Regions from separate parts of the Microcoleus sp. F4-D5 genome, predicted to be linked through region 2. Evidence: riboswitches for the same ligand, from Rfam matches in the RefSeq annotation. Region 2 holds a riboswitch; each other region holds the start of a gene.
What was found. A riboswitch is a leader RNA that binds a small molecule or an ion and turns the genes downstream of it on or off. The one in region 2 is predicted to bind cobalamin.

Region 1 (4,223 bases), on a different contig from region 2:
ATTCGGCCCTTGAGTTCGCAACAATTCCTCAATCCAATCGCTAAATTTGTTGCCGTCAATAGCACCGGATTCTACTATTGCTACCGAAGTAACAGTTTCGTCGTGTTCGTGATCGTGCTCGCCCAAAAAGTCGGGCTCGATTTCTAATGCCCGGTTCAAATCAAATGCTTTGACGCCCAACAAAGCATCCATTTGTAATTCAGCGTTGCGGGTGCGGTGAATTTTTGCCATTGCATTCATGGCGCGAATTCGCTTTTCTAATTCTGCCAATTCTTCCTCAGTCACTAAATCAGTTTTGTTGAGCAAAACTACATCGGCAAATGCAATTTGTTCTTGAGCTTCGTCTGCGTCCCAGTGCTGCCAGATGTGCTTGGCATCGACTACGGTGACAACTGCGTCTAGCAGCAATTTTTCCCGCATATCTTCGTCTACAAAAAAGGTTTGAATTACGGGTGCGGGGTCGGCTAAACCTGTTGTTTCGATGACTATGTGGTCGAATTTGTCTCGCCGCTTCATCAAGTTGCCGATAATCCGAATTAAATCGCCTCGGACTGTACAGCAAATGCAGCCGTTGTTCATCTCGAAAATTTCTTCGTCGGCATCAATTATCAGTTGGTTGTCGATGCCTACTTCGCCGAATTCGTTGACGATGACTGCAACTTTTTTGCCGTGTTCCTGTGTTAAAATGCGGTTCAGTAGCGTAGTTTTGCCTGCGCCGAGATAACCCGTGAGAACGGTAACAGGAACTGATTCGATCGCCCCAGCAGTCACCATACTTGACCTCGATTATTGTACAATGATAACCATTATCGCTATTTTATACCAAACTTGCTGGCAGCGGTCACAATATTAAATAATGTTAATAAATTGTTCGTGAGAGCTTGGAGGAGCGAGTTTGCCAATAATATTTGCTGCAATTCAAAATATCCATCAACCCGCCCCTCTCAGATGACAATTAGTTGTTAATTATAGCTGCAATTCGATCGCGTTCTAGCTCTCGACCGATCAGCACTAATTTGGTTTGGCGGAGTTCAGAAGGTTGCCAAGGACGATCGTAAAAATATTCTATGCGCGAGCCCACACCTTGCAACACCATCCTCATCGGTTTCTTGGGAACCGCCACAAACCCTTTAATCCGATAAATTTCCTCCTGCTGCATCAAGGATTGCAGTTTTTTGACCAAAGCTTCAGGTTCAAATTCGCGATCGGCAATAAAGTAAGTCGAGTTAATATCATCATCGTGTTCGTGTTCCTCCTCAGTATCGTGGTGACTCGGGCGAGACTCCAAATCATCCTCAACCGCCGCATTAAATCCCATGAGCACATCAGGGTTAATTTCGCCACCTTTGCAAGGCACAATTTTTACACTCGGACGCAACTCTTGCTGCAACCAGCTTTGGACTTTCTGGTGAGTTTCTGCATCTACGCGATCGACCTTCGTTAAAAGTACCATATCGGCACAGGCTAACTGGTCTTCAAACAATTCCTCGATCGGAGTTTCGTGATCTAAACTAGAATCAGCCTGCTGCTGTGCCATCAAAGCATCGATATCACCGACAAAAGAACCGCTAGCAATAGCTTCGCAATCGACAACAGCAACCACACCGTCTACAGTAGCACCCGTGCGAATTTCCGGCCAGCGAAAAGCTTGAATCAAAGGTTTAGGAAGTGCGAGGCCAGAAGTCTCAATTAAGATACAATCAATTTGTTCTCTGCGCTTCAACAATTCCTGCATAGTCGGCAAGAATTCCTCTTGAACAGTGCAGCAAAGACAACCATTTGTTAGTTCAACAATCTTGCTGTTAACATTTTCTTCTTCGTCGCAAACTTGGCAATCGCGCAGCAATTCTCCGTCAATTCCGATTTCGCCAAATTCGTTAACCAGAACAGCAATGCGGCGACCTTGATTATTTTGCAATAAGTGGCGAATTAAGGTAGTTTTGCCGCTACCGAGAAAACCAGTGATGACAGTAACAGGAATTTTGTGCATTGATAATTTAGTTGTTGTAGTGTGATTGAATATCTTTCAATTTTGGGTCAGTCAATTGCTGACAGGAAACTCGTTAAACCGACAGTCCGGCAGGGGTTTAAACCCCTGCCTCAAAGCGAAAGTCCTCTCAAGAGGACTAATGAGTTTAAAATTTTTATTCTCAGTCCTCTTTAGAGGACTTTCGCTATTAGCCAGGGACTTAAGTCCCTGGCAGATTGGTGGCTTTAGTTATCCCCGATGGGCAAAGCCTGGAAGGAAAGAGCTTAACTTCCCAGCGGCGGAATCTTTGCTAAAACACCTTTTTTCAGAGCTTGAGGACGCTCAGACCAAGGCAACAAACCGTCTGGTTTAGCATAGTATTGACCCGCGCATTCGAGTACAGCCTCGACGCTTTCCGACTCATTTGCTGGTAAATCGCCAAACAGATAAGTGTACTTTCCAACAGCAGCAAAAGACACCGCACAAGAGTGACTGCAAGCACTCATGCACTCAACCTCTTGAATCTCAAATTTATCCGAAAACTCCCAATCTTTAGCGAGTTGCGACAAATTTTCCATGAATTGTTGACCGCCGCTTTTGCCTTCTCGCTTGCCGTTTTTCCAAACACTAGCGCAAGCAGTGCAAACAAATAGACTGTGCTTGGTGCGTACAGCCGTGTTAATTCCATCCATCATCCGTACCTCGCAGATGCGTTCAAAAGTGAGTTAGATATCGGCGGGCATTCTGACTTTAGAAACCACAAGGGTTTCATTACAGTTGCGGGACAGCGCCGGACTTGCACCGAACTTTCCCCGTTTCCTCTAACGGCTGCTCCCCGCTAGAACCGATCGCGAAATCACATCATACCGCACTTGCCGCCTTTTTGGAAAAAAGTTATGTTGGTAATGTCGATTCATCAAAAAAAAATAACTCTTTGTGGAACAGGCATCTTGCCTGTTGCTGACAGGATAGAAACCCATCCCAAAAAACATAACTCTTTGTGGAACAGGCATCTTGCCTGTTCCTGACAGGATATAACCCCACAAAAAAAATAACTCTTTGTGGAACAGGCATCTTGCCTGTTGCTGACAGGATAGAAACCCATCCCAAAAAACATAACTTTTTGTGGAACAGGCAAGATGCCTGTTAATGACGGGCTAGAATCCCCTCCCACAATAAAATTACTACAAACTATATGAACGCATTCTCCGATTTTTCCACTCAGGGCTATCAGATTGAAAAAGAACTCGGACACAACAGTCTCGGCGGCCGAGTTACATACTTAGCGAAAAATACAAATACTCAAAAATTAGTTGTAATTAAGCAATTTCAATTTGCCCAATTAGGTGCTAGCTGGGCAGAATACGAAGCTTACGAACAAGAAATTAAAGTTTTGCAAAAACTGGATTTCCCGGGCATTCCCCGCTATCTCGATTCTTTTCAAACTGACAGCGGTTTCTGCATGGTGCAGGAATACAAAAATGCCGAATCTGCTGTCGCGCGGACTTTTTCGCCGCCGGATATCAAGCAAATTGCGATCGCCACTTTAGAAATTTTAGTTGACCTGCAAGCTCAGAAACCGCCGATAATTCACCGCGACATCAAGCCAGAAAACTTGTTAATAGATGACGAACTCAATGTTTATTTAGTAGACTTCGGTTTTGCGCGGCTAGGAGGTGGAAATATCGCGGCTAGCAGCGTCGTCAAAGGCACGATGGGATTCATGCCGCCGGAACAAATGTTTAACCGAGAATTAACCAAAGCCTCGGATCTTTACGGCTTGGGGATAACGCTGATTTGCTTGTTAACTGGTACGAAATCTGCGGATGTCGGCAACTTGATCGATGCTAATTATAGCATTCATTATCGGCATTTAGTACCGCCGTTGCAGCAGGGTTGGATGAACTGGCTGGAAAGGATGGTAGCACCGAGACTGCAAGACCGATACAAGTCAGCGGCTGATGCTTTAGCCGTTCTGCAATCTCTCGATGTTACCCGCTTGCCGAAAGTCAGAAGTAATCGCGATCGCCTGGAATTAACCGCTACAGAATTGGGAGAAACAATAAAAGAAATAATCGAAATTAGCAACCCAATTCCAGATACAATGCTTGCGGGCAGATGGGAAGTTGCCGCCCATCCGAACGACCCGCCACACACACCTTACGACCACCATTGGATCTCGTTTGAGCCGCAGAAATTTGATAGCAATAATGTTGCTTGCCAAATCCTAGTTGATACCAAACAATTGCTGGCA
Region 2 (4,223 bases):
ACTTGTCAGCGCCGACATTTAATCCTAACGCTGCGATCGCGGATGCTGTTAGCCAAGGTGCACAAGGATTGATGCTAGCATCCCACGTAGATCGCATCGATCGCGCGATCGATCTAGCCCGTGCAAATCAAGGCAAATTAGCGCTTTACAGCAGTTCAACTCTTTACACCTTTCAAACGCTAAAAGACGGGCAAAAGGACGTTGACGGGCTTGTTTTGCCCGTTCCCTGGCATCCTGAAACTAATCCCAACAATCCATTTCCTAAAAATGCCAGTCAGCGCTGGGGAGGAGTAGTAAATTGGCGAACAGCAACGAGTTTTGACGCGACTCAAGCTGTCATCGCCGGCTTGCGTCAAAGCAATACGCGGTTCGGGTTGCAACAAGCACTCAGAAATCCGAATTTCTCGGCAGCAGGATCGAGCGAGGATGTGAAGTTTTTGCCCACGGGCGATCGGGCTAATAAGCCGATTTTAGTGCAAGTTAAACAAGGAGGAAGCACTGGCTATAACTTTGTCCCGCTGCGGTAAGCTTGTTAAGTGCGATCGCCCTCACATCTTGCACATTCTCAATCAGCCTTTCAGGGGGGACCATCCTGCCCGCCCCACCAGAAAATTCCCTCTTCGCTTCACAGGCATCTTGCCTGTTTATTCGCATGATTGAAATCTACTTTTGTCTTGAATTAGGAAAATTTTAAAGATAAACTAAAATAAGTAGATTAAAAGAGAGCGTTATATATGATCGCGCCAGTTGAAACCAAAACCTACACGGCTGAGGAATATCTAGAATTGGAAATCAATTCTCTGGATCGGCATGAATTTATCAATGGGGACATTGTTCTGATGGCTGGCGGTACACCGAATCACAATGAAATTACCACTAATTTAGTTGTTGCGCTGAAGCTGGCGTTAAAAGGGAAACCGTATCGGACTTTTGGTTCGGATCAGCGGCTGTGGATTTCCCAGCTTAATAATTATACTTACCCGGATGCGATGGTGGTAGCGCGCCCGATCGAGCTGCAATCTGGACGGACGGATACAATTACTAATCCCGTGTTTATTGCTGAGGTGCTATCTAAAGGTACTAAAGCTTATGACCGCGATGAAAAGTTTGCTGCTTATCGCAGTATTCCTAGTTTTCAAGAGTATTTATTTATCGCTCAATATCGGCTGCGGGTGGAGCAATATTCTAAAACAGATGCGAATAAGTGGATTTTTTCGGAATATAGCTGTATGGGCGATCGGTTGAGTTTAACATCTGTTGCTGTGGAAATTTCGCTGGCCAATTTGTATGAAAATATTGAGTTTGGTGAATAGGCGGACGGTTTTTTGTCAAATGTTCCAAATAGTGGTAATATTCCCGTATATCGATCGGCTCTGATGGAGAACAGCCATCAGACGTAAGGGGGAAAGTTCGGTGCGAATCCGGCGCTGTCCCGCAACTGTAAGGAGATTCTTGCTTCTCTGAGTCAGAATGCCCGCCGATTTGTTTGCAATCATGTTTTTCATCTGCGAGGTATGGATGATGGTGAGTTTATTATTTTTTTTATTATTGGATTGGGATTTTTTAACCGCAGATATCTGCCGATAAACGCAGATGAACGCTGATGTAATTTGATGGGCGTTCTAAAGCATATTGTATTTTAATGGAAATGAAAAGAAATGCGAGTGGAAGATAGTGTTTGGCAGGGTAGTTTTGGGTACTGGCAAAACTTGTTTATTCATCAGAATATTTTGTCGATCGGATATACTGCTTGGAATGGTTTTTTGCATCGAGGGCGAGGCTTGGTTGCTTGCCAAATCAATACTCCCATTAACCCCTCTGTGAATTGGAGCGTAGATACTATAAAGTACGATCTGGAATTTATTTCCGACTTGGAAGCAACCGTTTATTTGCAACAACTAGAAATAGAGGAAAACACTGTTTTAAATCTGCTCCAAATCATTGCTGGCTACGAGCCAAAGGAAGCAATTATATTTTTGTCGATCGCCAACGCTCAGATTGATATTAATTTGTTGCAAAAGTTGGCAATTTCTCCTGTTGAGTGCTATGAACAGGTATGCAAGCGCTGGGAAGAATTTCAACTCTGCCCGCAATCCTAAAACTTACTAAATTTTCCCAATGTCGCAGCCAAAATCAATCGAAATTTCCAAAGTAACTCGCTACCAAAATGCAGCGCTTAATTACTATTTGGGCCTGACAGATTCGCCCTACCTTCACTACGGTTATTGGAAAACCCTACCTGTGCCTGCTGAGGAACTCACGATCGCGCGGCTGCGCATCGCTCAGCAAGCTTACACAGATAAACTCTTGGATTTGATCCCCAAAGACATCAAAACCGTGCTGGATGTAGGATGCGGGATAGGGGGAAATGCGGCTTATTTGCTCGATCGAGGTTTTCGAGTGGAGGGACTCGCACCCGATCCGTTCCAACAACAGCGCTTTCTCAAGTGTACGGACGATCGGGCAATCTTCCACCTCACGAGGTTTGAAGACTTCAAAGCAACCCATTTCTACGATCTTATTCTCTTTAGCGAAAGTAGCCAGTATATGTCGGCTGTTGATATTGCTAAGGGTGCTGCCACTGTCCTCAATCCTGGTGGTTATGTACTGCTTGCCGATATGATGCGCTCTGATGTTAACTATACAGAGGGAATGTTTTCTAACTGTCACGTGGTGAAAGAGCTTCAGATTGCATTGATGCAAGCGGGGTTCAATGTAGTAAAAACTGAGGATATTTCGGCTCATATTTTACCGACGATTGACCTGTATGTAGATACTTTCCGCAGGTATGGACTGAACACAATGATTTATGTTGCGGATTTAATTGCGATCGCAGTTCCCCCCGTCCACAAATTCCTGCGCTGGATATTTCGTCGCTGGTTCAAGAAGCTGGTGGTTGAAGGATTGGATGCAAGTCAACTTTTTGAGCAACATCTCTGTTATGAAATGCAACTTTGGCAGTTGTCAAAATCCGATCGAGGCTGATACAAATTGTGTGAATTTCTTACTCCCTCCCCTTGATAAGGGGAGGGTTGGGGTGGGGTAAAAGTTTACGACTCCTGCAAGGATTTCTATACAATAGAAATCGGTAATCGGTAATCGGTAATTGGAGGCATAGCCTCCGGGTATTTATTCCCAGGCAGAGCCTGGGAACAAGGCTAAATAAAAAATAACAAATAACAAATAACAAATATGTCTGAATGGATTCTCGAATTCGCTGGCATTTCCTACTCCTATCCCTGCGGTTCGCGAGTGGCTATTCAGGGTTTAAATCTCAAAGTACCCGCTGGGAAACGCTGCGGGCTAATCGGTCAAAACGGCTGCGGCAAAACCACCTTTTTTTTGTTAGCAAATGGCTTGTATCAACCGCAACAGGGAATTATTAGCTGGCACGGTGAACCCTTGCGCTACGATCGCAAATCTTTGACGAAACTGCGCCAACAAATCGGACTCGTCTTTCAAAACCCCGAACATCAATTAGTAGCTTCGACGGTAGAAGAAGATATCTCCTACGGATTGTACAATTTAGGCTTAAAAGAATCCGAAATTGCTCAACAGGTACAGCAGGCGATCGACCAATTCGATCTAAGCGAACTCGCCCGCGAACCAATTCACAATCTCAGTTTAGGGCAGAAAAAGCGGGTGTCGATCGCCGATATCATGGTTCTCAAGCCCAAACTGCTGCTGCTAGATGAACCTACCGCCTATCTCGATCCGCGTCACACCCGACAACTTATCGGTTTACTCCAACAAATTCACAGCGCCGGAACCACCATTCTGTTAGCAAGTCACGACCTCGATTTCATCTACCGCTGGGCTGATTGGGTGTTTGTAATGGATCGAGGAAAATTGATTTTAGAAGGAACACCGGAAACCGTTTTTGCTCAGCGGGATGTCTTGGAACAATTGCAGCTTGGGGTACCGCTGGCGATCGAGCTGATGGAGCAAATAAGGGCGATCGTTGAGAGAGATGATAACTCAAAAATTCACACTTTTGAGCTGTTGCAACAAGAGATTTTACAAGCGCGGCGGCTGCTTTAAAGATTAAGCAGTTGTGCGATCTGGCCGGACAGGAACTTCATAGTGCAACTCTGCGAAGGCATCTCCATAAACCTTCGCGGATAAAAGTCTTAGCGGGGGTGTTGCGATCGTGCGCGGTAGCAAAGGTGCTCCGCTACCAAGTGTCACCGATGCAATTGACACAATTACCTCATCAAGCAACC
Region 3 (4,223 bases), on a different contig from region 2:
TCCGCCAAATCCGCTGCATTCCAGGCTGCTGCTACCCCCTCGATCCGGCGTTCCGAGTCGCCTCCCATCCGCTCGAACACGGTCATCAAACTGCTGCCAAACCCCCGCTGTGTCAACAATTGGGCAACTTTTGCTGGCGTATGTCTGTCAGCGCTCAACACCAGCAAGCGCGCGCCGGAGGACAAAGCAAGGGCGATCGACGCGATCGGGCGATTTGTCAAACTGAAAGTCTCAACTTGGGCCAGCGGCCAACCCAAACGGGCGCAAGCAAGACTAAAAGCCGATGCTGCGGGAATCACAGTCATTTCGGAAATAGGAATTTTGCGCGACAGCGTGACGCCGATGCCGTGACACATCGGATCGCCGCTGGCTAGGACGCACACAAATTGTCCCCGGCGGCGGATGATTTCATCGACTGTTGTCTGCAAAGGCGAAGCCCAAACCAATTGTTCGCGGGTGTCGTCGGTTGGTAGCATTGCTAGGTGACGGGCACCGCCGACAACGACTTGAGATCGAGAGAGTAGAGAACGGGCGATCGCACTTAATCCCGAAAGTCCGTCTTCGCCAATCCCCACCACCGAAAGCCATTTGTGCATTGAATCCTTACTGCTAATTACTACTTATCGATTCTCAAGAATAATATCGGATTTCCATTCATAATTCTTTCTTCTACTTGCCTCATTCCGAGTCTTTCTGCGACTTTAAGCGACTCAATGTTTGGGCGATCGCAGCTTGCGACAACATACTCAAAGCCAAGTTCATCAAAACAATACTCTATTATTTTGGTTGCAGCTTCAGTAGCGTAGCCTTTTTTAGTTGCTGTTGGCAGCAATGCGTAAAGTAACTGGGGCTGTTCTTCTTCAAAAAAATACCACAAACCCACAAATCCAATCACTTCTTGCTCGGTGTTGGTCTCGATAAACCACAAACCGAATTTATTTTCTTCAAACAGCTTTTTGTTTTCGGCAAGCATTTCTTCAACCTTTTGTAGCGACCAGATTTCGCCGTCGCACAGATATCTCCTCACATAGGCATCGATAAAAATTCTATGAAGCGTGTTGAGGTCGCTCTCCACAATCGGTTTCAAAACCAATCTCTGAGTTTCAAGTATCATGCGGATTATTTTTCTCAGGTTCAATAACGATCGCACCTATCAATATTAGTCCGGGACGCACGGCCGGTCATAAACCTGGTTTTTCGACAATACTTGGTTATCGCGCACAGATAAGGCAAAAAACCCGGTTTATGCAGGTTTTGCGTAAGTCTAATTAACAAACAGTGCTAAACCACCGTAATCACTGGATAGTTGTAACTTTCCTTGACTACCAAACCATCTTTCCAATAGCCGATCGAGATTTGGTTGCTTTTGGAATCAATGATTTGACCTTCAACTTTAACGGTGTAATCATTGTACCAATTGGAAATTACTACAAAATCATAATTTTTGTCGGCTGAAACAGCGATGTCTTGACTAATTAATTTTGATTCTCGAAACTCAACTAACATTTCTTGAAAAAAGATTTCTCTTCCTTGGCGGCAGTTTTCTTTGCCGCTAGTAATTGTACCATCTCCTTCAATCATCACAGTGTCATCCGAGTAGTATTTTTCCAAAGCTACTGATGTTTGGAATGTCTCAACAAGGTGATTGATCTCTGCGAGTTTGATTTGCAATTCTTCAATTGTCATAAATAAATAAATAACGCGATCGCAGGTTTTACAGCCGAAGTTAGAAGTCGCGCACTCTTAGAGTGATTTTGACTTAGATTATATATTATAAAAAATTATTCAGGAATCAGCAAGACAATCAAACGAATTTCCTCCCTAAAAGGCGAGCTCGCCCGGAGATTTGTTAAGAAACTCGATCGATCTGGCTGATGCCGATCGACTTGTGATAGATTTCTTAAACCTGAAAGCGGGAAAGTCCGGTGCAATTCCGGCGCTGTGCCGCAACTGTCAAAGTCAGAATGCCGATTTCAGGAGTTTACTTTAGATTCCCTGCGTCGCACGGGGAGGAGTTTCTTTGTTAGCTTTGAGTGAATTGCCGACTTGTCCGGGTTTATTTTACGGTTCCCGCGCCCGAGACGGAATATTATCGAGAATGCGGATTCCGGGGGGAATTTTAAACGCGCAGCAGTGTCGGACGATCGCCGATTTGGTCGATCGATACAGTACCGGTTGTTTGCAAGTAACGAATCGGGCGAATTTGCAAATCCGAGACTTGAATTCGCCAGTTTCTGATGAAGTTTGGCAAGATTTGCTGGAATTGGGATTGGCATCTCGCCGCGTTGAAGTTGACCCGATTCGCAATATTATGGCAAGTCCGACAGCAGGGATCGATCGCCAGCAGTTACTCGATACTCGCCCGCTAGTGAAAGCTTGGGATGATTACCTGCAAACGCATCCCGAATTGTCGGAACTTTCGCCTAAGTTCAGTATTGGCTTTGACGGCGGGGAAGCAGTTTCGATCCGCGATTTACGCAACGATATTGTATTAGCTGCTGAAGGGCGTTCAACCCAATCAGAAATCGTTTTTCGGCTGCATTTAAACAGCGACACACGAATTTTAATCCAAGAATCGCAATGTATTTCAGTATTAGCCGCCCTCGCTAGCGCCTATCTTGAATACACAAAAAATAAGCCTCGAATTGATGGTAAAAAACCGCGTTTGCGTCACCTGCTGGCAGATTGGGGCGCTGAAACTTATCTAGAAAAGGTACAGCATAATTTACCATTTTTATTGCAATTCACATCTTGCAAGTTTCCCAAAAACAGGCAAGATGCCTGTTCCACCAAGAGTGAATTTGCTTGTGGGGTGGGCATCTTGCCCGCCCGATCGATCGCCTCATCTGAAAAATCCCTCCCCCATCACCAACATCTCGGCATTTACCCTCAGCAACAGTCCGGTTTCTCCTACATGGGAATTGCACTGCCCCTAGGTAAGCTAGAATCAAAACAACTGCGGAATTTGGCAAATTTAGCCCAAAATCTAGCCAGCGGTACCCTGAGACTTACGCCGTGGCAAAATCTGTTGATTTCTGATATCCCCAACTCCCAGCTTTTTGAGGTAAAAGAGCAAGTTGCCGATTTGGGATTGCACTCATCCCCAACTCGCCTAGATTCGTGCTTGGTGGCTTGTGCCGGCAGCAGCGGCTGTGCGTCGGCGGCGACAGATACTCAAACTCACGCCTTAGCAATGGCGAGGGATTTAGCGCAAAAATTGACGATCGACCTGCCGATCAACATTCATTTCAGCGGTTGCCAAAAGTCTTGCGCCCAGCACCGGCCAATTGATATCACGCTGCTGGGAATTCAGATTGAGCGAGGAGACGAGATAATCGAAGGTTACAACATTTATGCGGGTAGAAAAGATTTACCCTTCGGGCGGCAAATTTTCCAGAGGGTGAGTGCGGTCGAGATGCCCGGTGCGATCGAGCTTTTGTTGAAGGTATATCAGCGGTTTCGAGAGCCTTTGGAGTCATTTGGTGAGTTTGTCGATCGGCTGGCGATCGACCAATTACAGGAGTTATTGAACACCGAAAATGGGAATTTAAACTGAAAAAAGATTCCATTGAAACTGACAAATTTTAATCATTTGTCTTTCTATATCTCTTGATAATTCTTCATTCGCGCCCTTTCCATCTTCGCGGTTTATTCAAAAAATCTATTTCACAAATCCAACAAAATTCCCATAACAGTTTTAAACAATGATTGACTACATTCGAGACGGAACAGAAATCTACATCAAATCCTTTGCCACAATTCGATCCGAAACAGATTTGTCAACCTTGCCGCCCGATTTAGAATCGGTAGCCGTGCGACTAATTCACAGTTGCGGCATGACCGATATAGTTACAGATTTAGCAGCTTCGCCCGGGGCCGCAACCTGCGGACGCCAAGCCCTCTCAGCAGGTGCGCCTATCCTGTGCGATGCCCGGATGGTGGCCGAAGGCATCACTCGCAAACGCCTTCCCGCTGACAATCAGGTGATTTGCACCCTCTGGCATTCCGAAATCCCGGAGTTGGCGCGGCAAATGGGAAATACTCGATCGGCTGCAGCTGTGGATTTGTGGCTGGACAACTTGCAGGGTGCAGTTGTGGCCATAGGCAATGCCCCGACAGCTTTGTTCCGACTGCTGGAAATGCTGGATGCCGGAGCACCCAAACCGGCTTTAATTCTGGGTTTCCCGGTAGGATTTGTCGGGGCTGCCGAATCCAAAGCCGAA

Region 1: it holds a riboswitch for cobalamin, as region 2 does, so the genes downstream of both, QUA80_RS07275 (DUF1636 domain-containing protein) here and QUA80_RS04570 (hypothetical protein) in region 2, are expected to answer to the same signal.
Region 3: it holds a riboswitch for cobalamin, as region 2 does, so the genes downstream of both, cobG (precorrin-3B synthase) here and QUA80_RS04570 (hypothetical protein) in region 2, are expected to answer to the same signal.

The regions. Positions count from the first base shown of each region.
Region 1 covers NZ_JAUBSX010000010.1:53,903-58,125, forward strand. Annotated here, with positions in the region: gene QUA80_RS07265 (GTP-binding protein) at 1-774, opposite strand, end outside; gene cobW (cobalamin biosynthesis protein CobW) at 956-1,990, opposite strand; gene QUA80_RS07275 (DUF1636 domain-containing protein) at 2,254-2,664, opposite strand; cobalamin riboswitch at 2,687-2,833, opposite strand; gene QUA80_RS07280 (serine/threonine-protein kinase) at 3,165-4,223, shown strand, end outside.
Region 2 covers NZ_JAUBSX010000006.1:32,727-36,949, reverse strand. Annotated here, with positions in the region: gene QUA80_RS04580 (ABC transporter substrate-binding protein) at 1-527, shown strand, start outside; gene QUA80_RS04575 (Uma2 family endonuclease) at 735-1,313, shown strand; cobalamin riboswitch at 1,352-1,496, shown strand; gene QUA80_RS04570 (hypothetical protein) at 1,659-2,099, shown strand; gene QUA80_RS04565 (methyltransferase domain-containing protein) at 2,119-2,985, shown strand; gene QUA80_RS04560 (ABC transporter ATP-binding protein) at 3,193-4,041, shown strand; gene QUA80_RS04555 (dihydrofolate reductase family protein) at 4,045-4,223, opposite strand, start outside.
Region 3 covers NZ_JAUBSX010000079.1:29,004-33,226, forward strand. Annotated here, with positions in the region: gene cbiE (precorrin-6y C5,15-methyltransferase (decarboxylating) subunit CbiE) at 1-596, opposite strand, end outside; gene QUA80_RS27080 (GNAT family N-acetyltransferase) at 617-1,114, opposite strand; gene QUA80_RS27085 (hypothetical protein) at 1,282-1,686, opposite strand; adenosylcobalamin-variant (AdoCbl-variant) riboswitch at 1,899-1,978, shown strand; gene cobG (precorrin-3B synthase) at 2,021-3,556, shown strand; gene QUA80_RS27095 (precorrin-8X methylmutase) at 3,705-4,223, shown strand, end outside.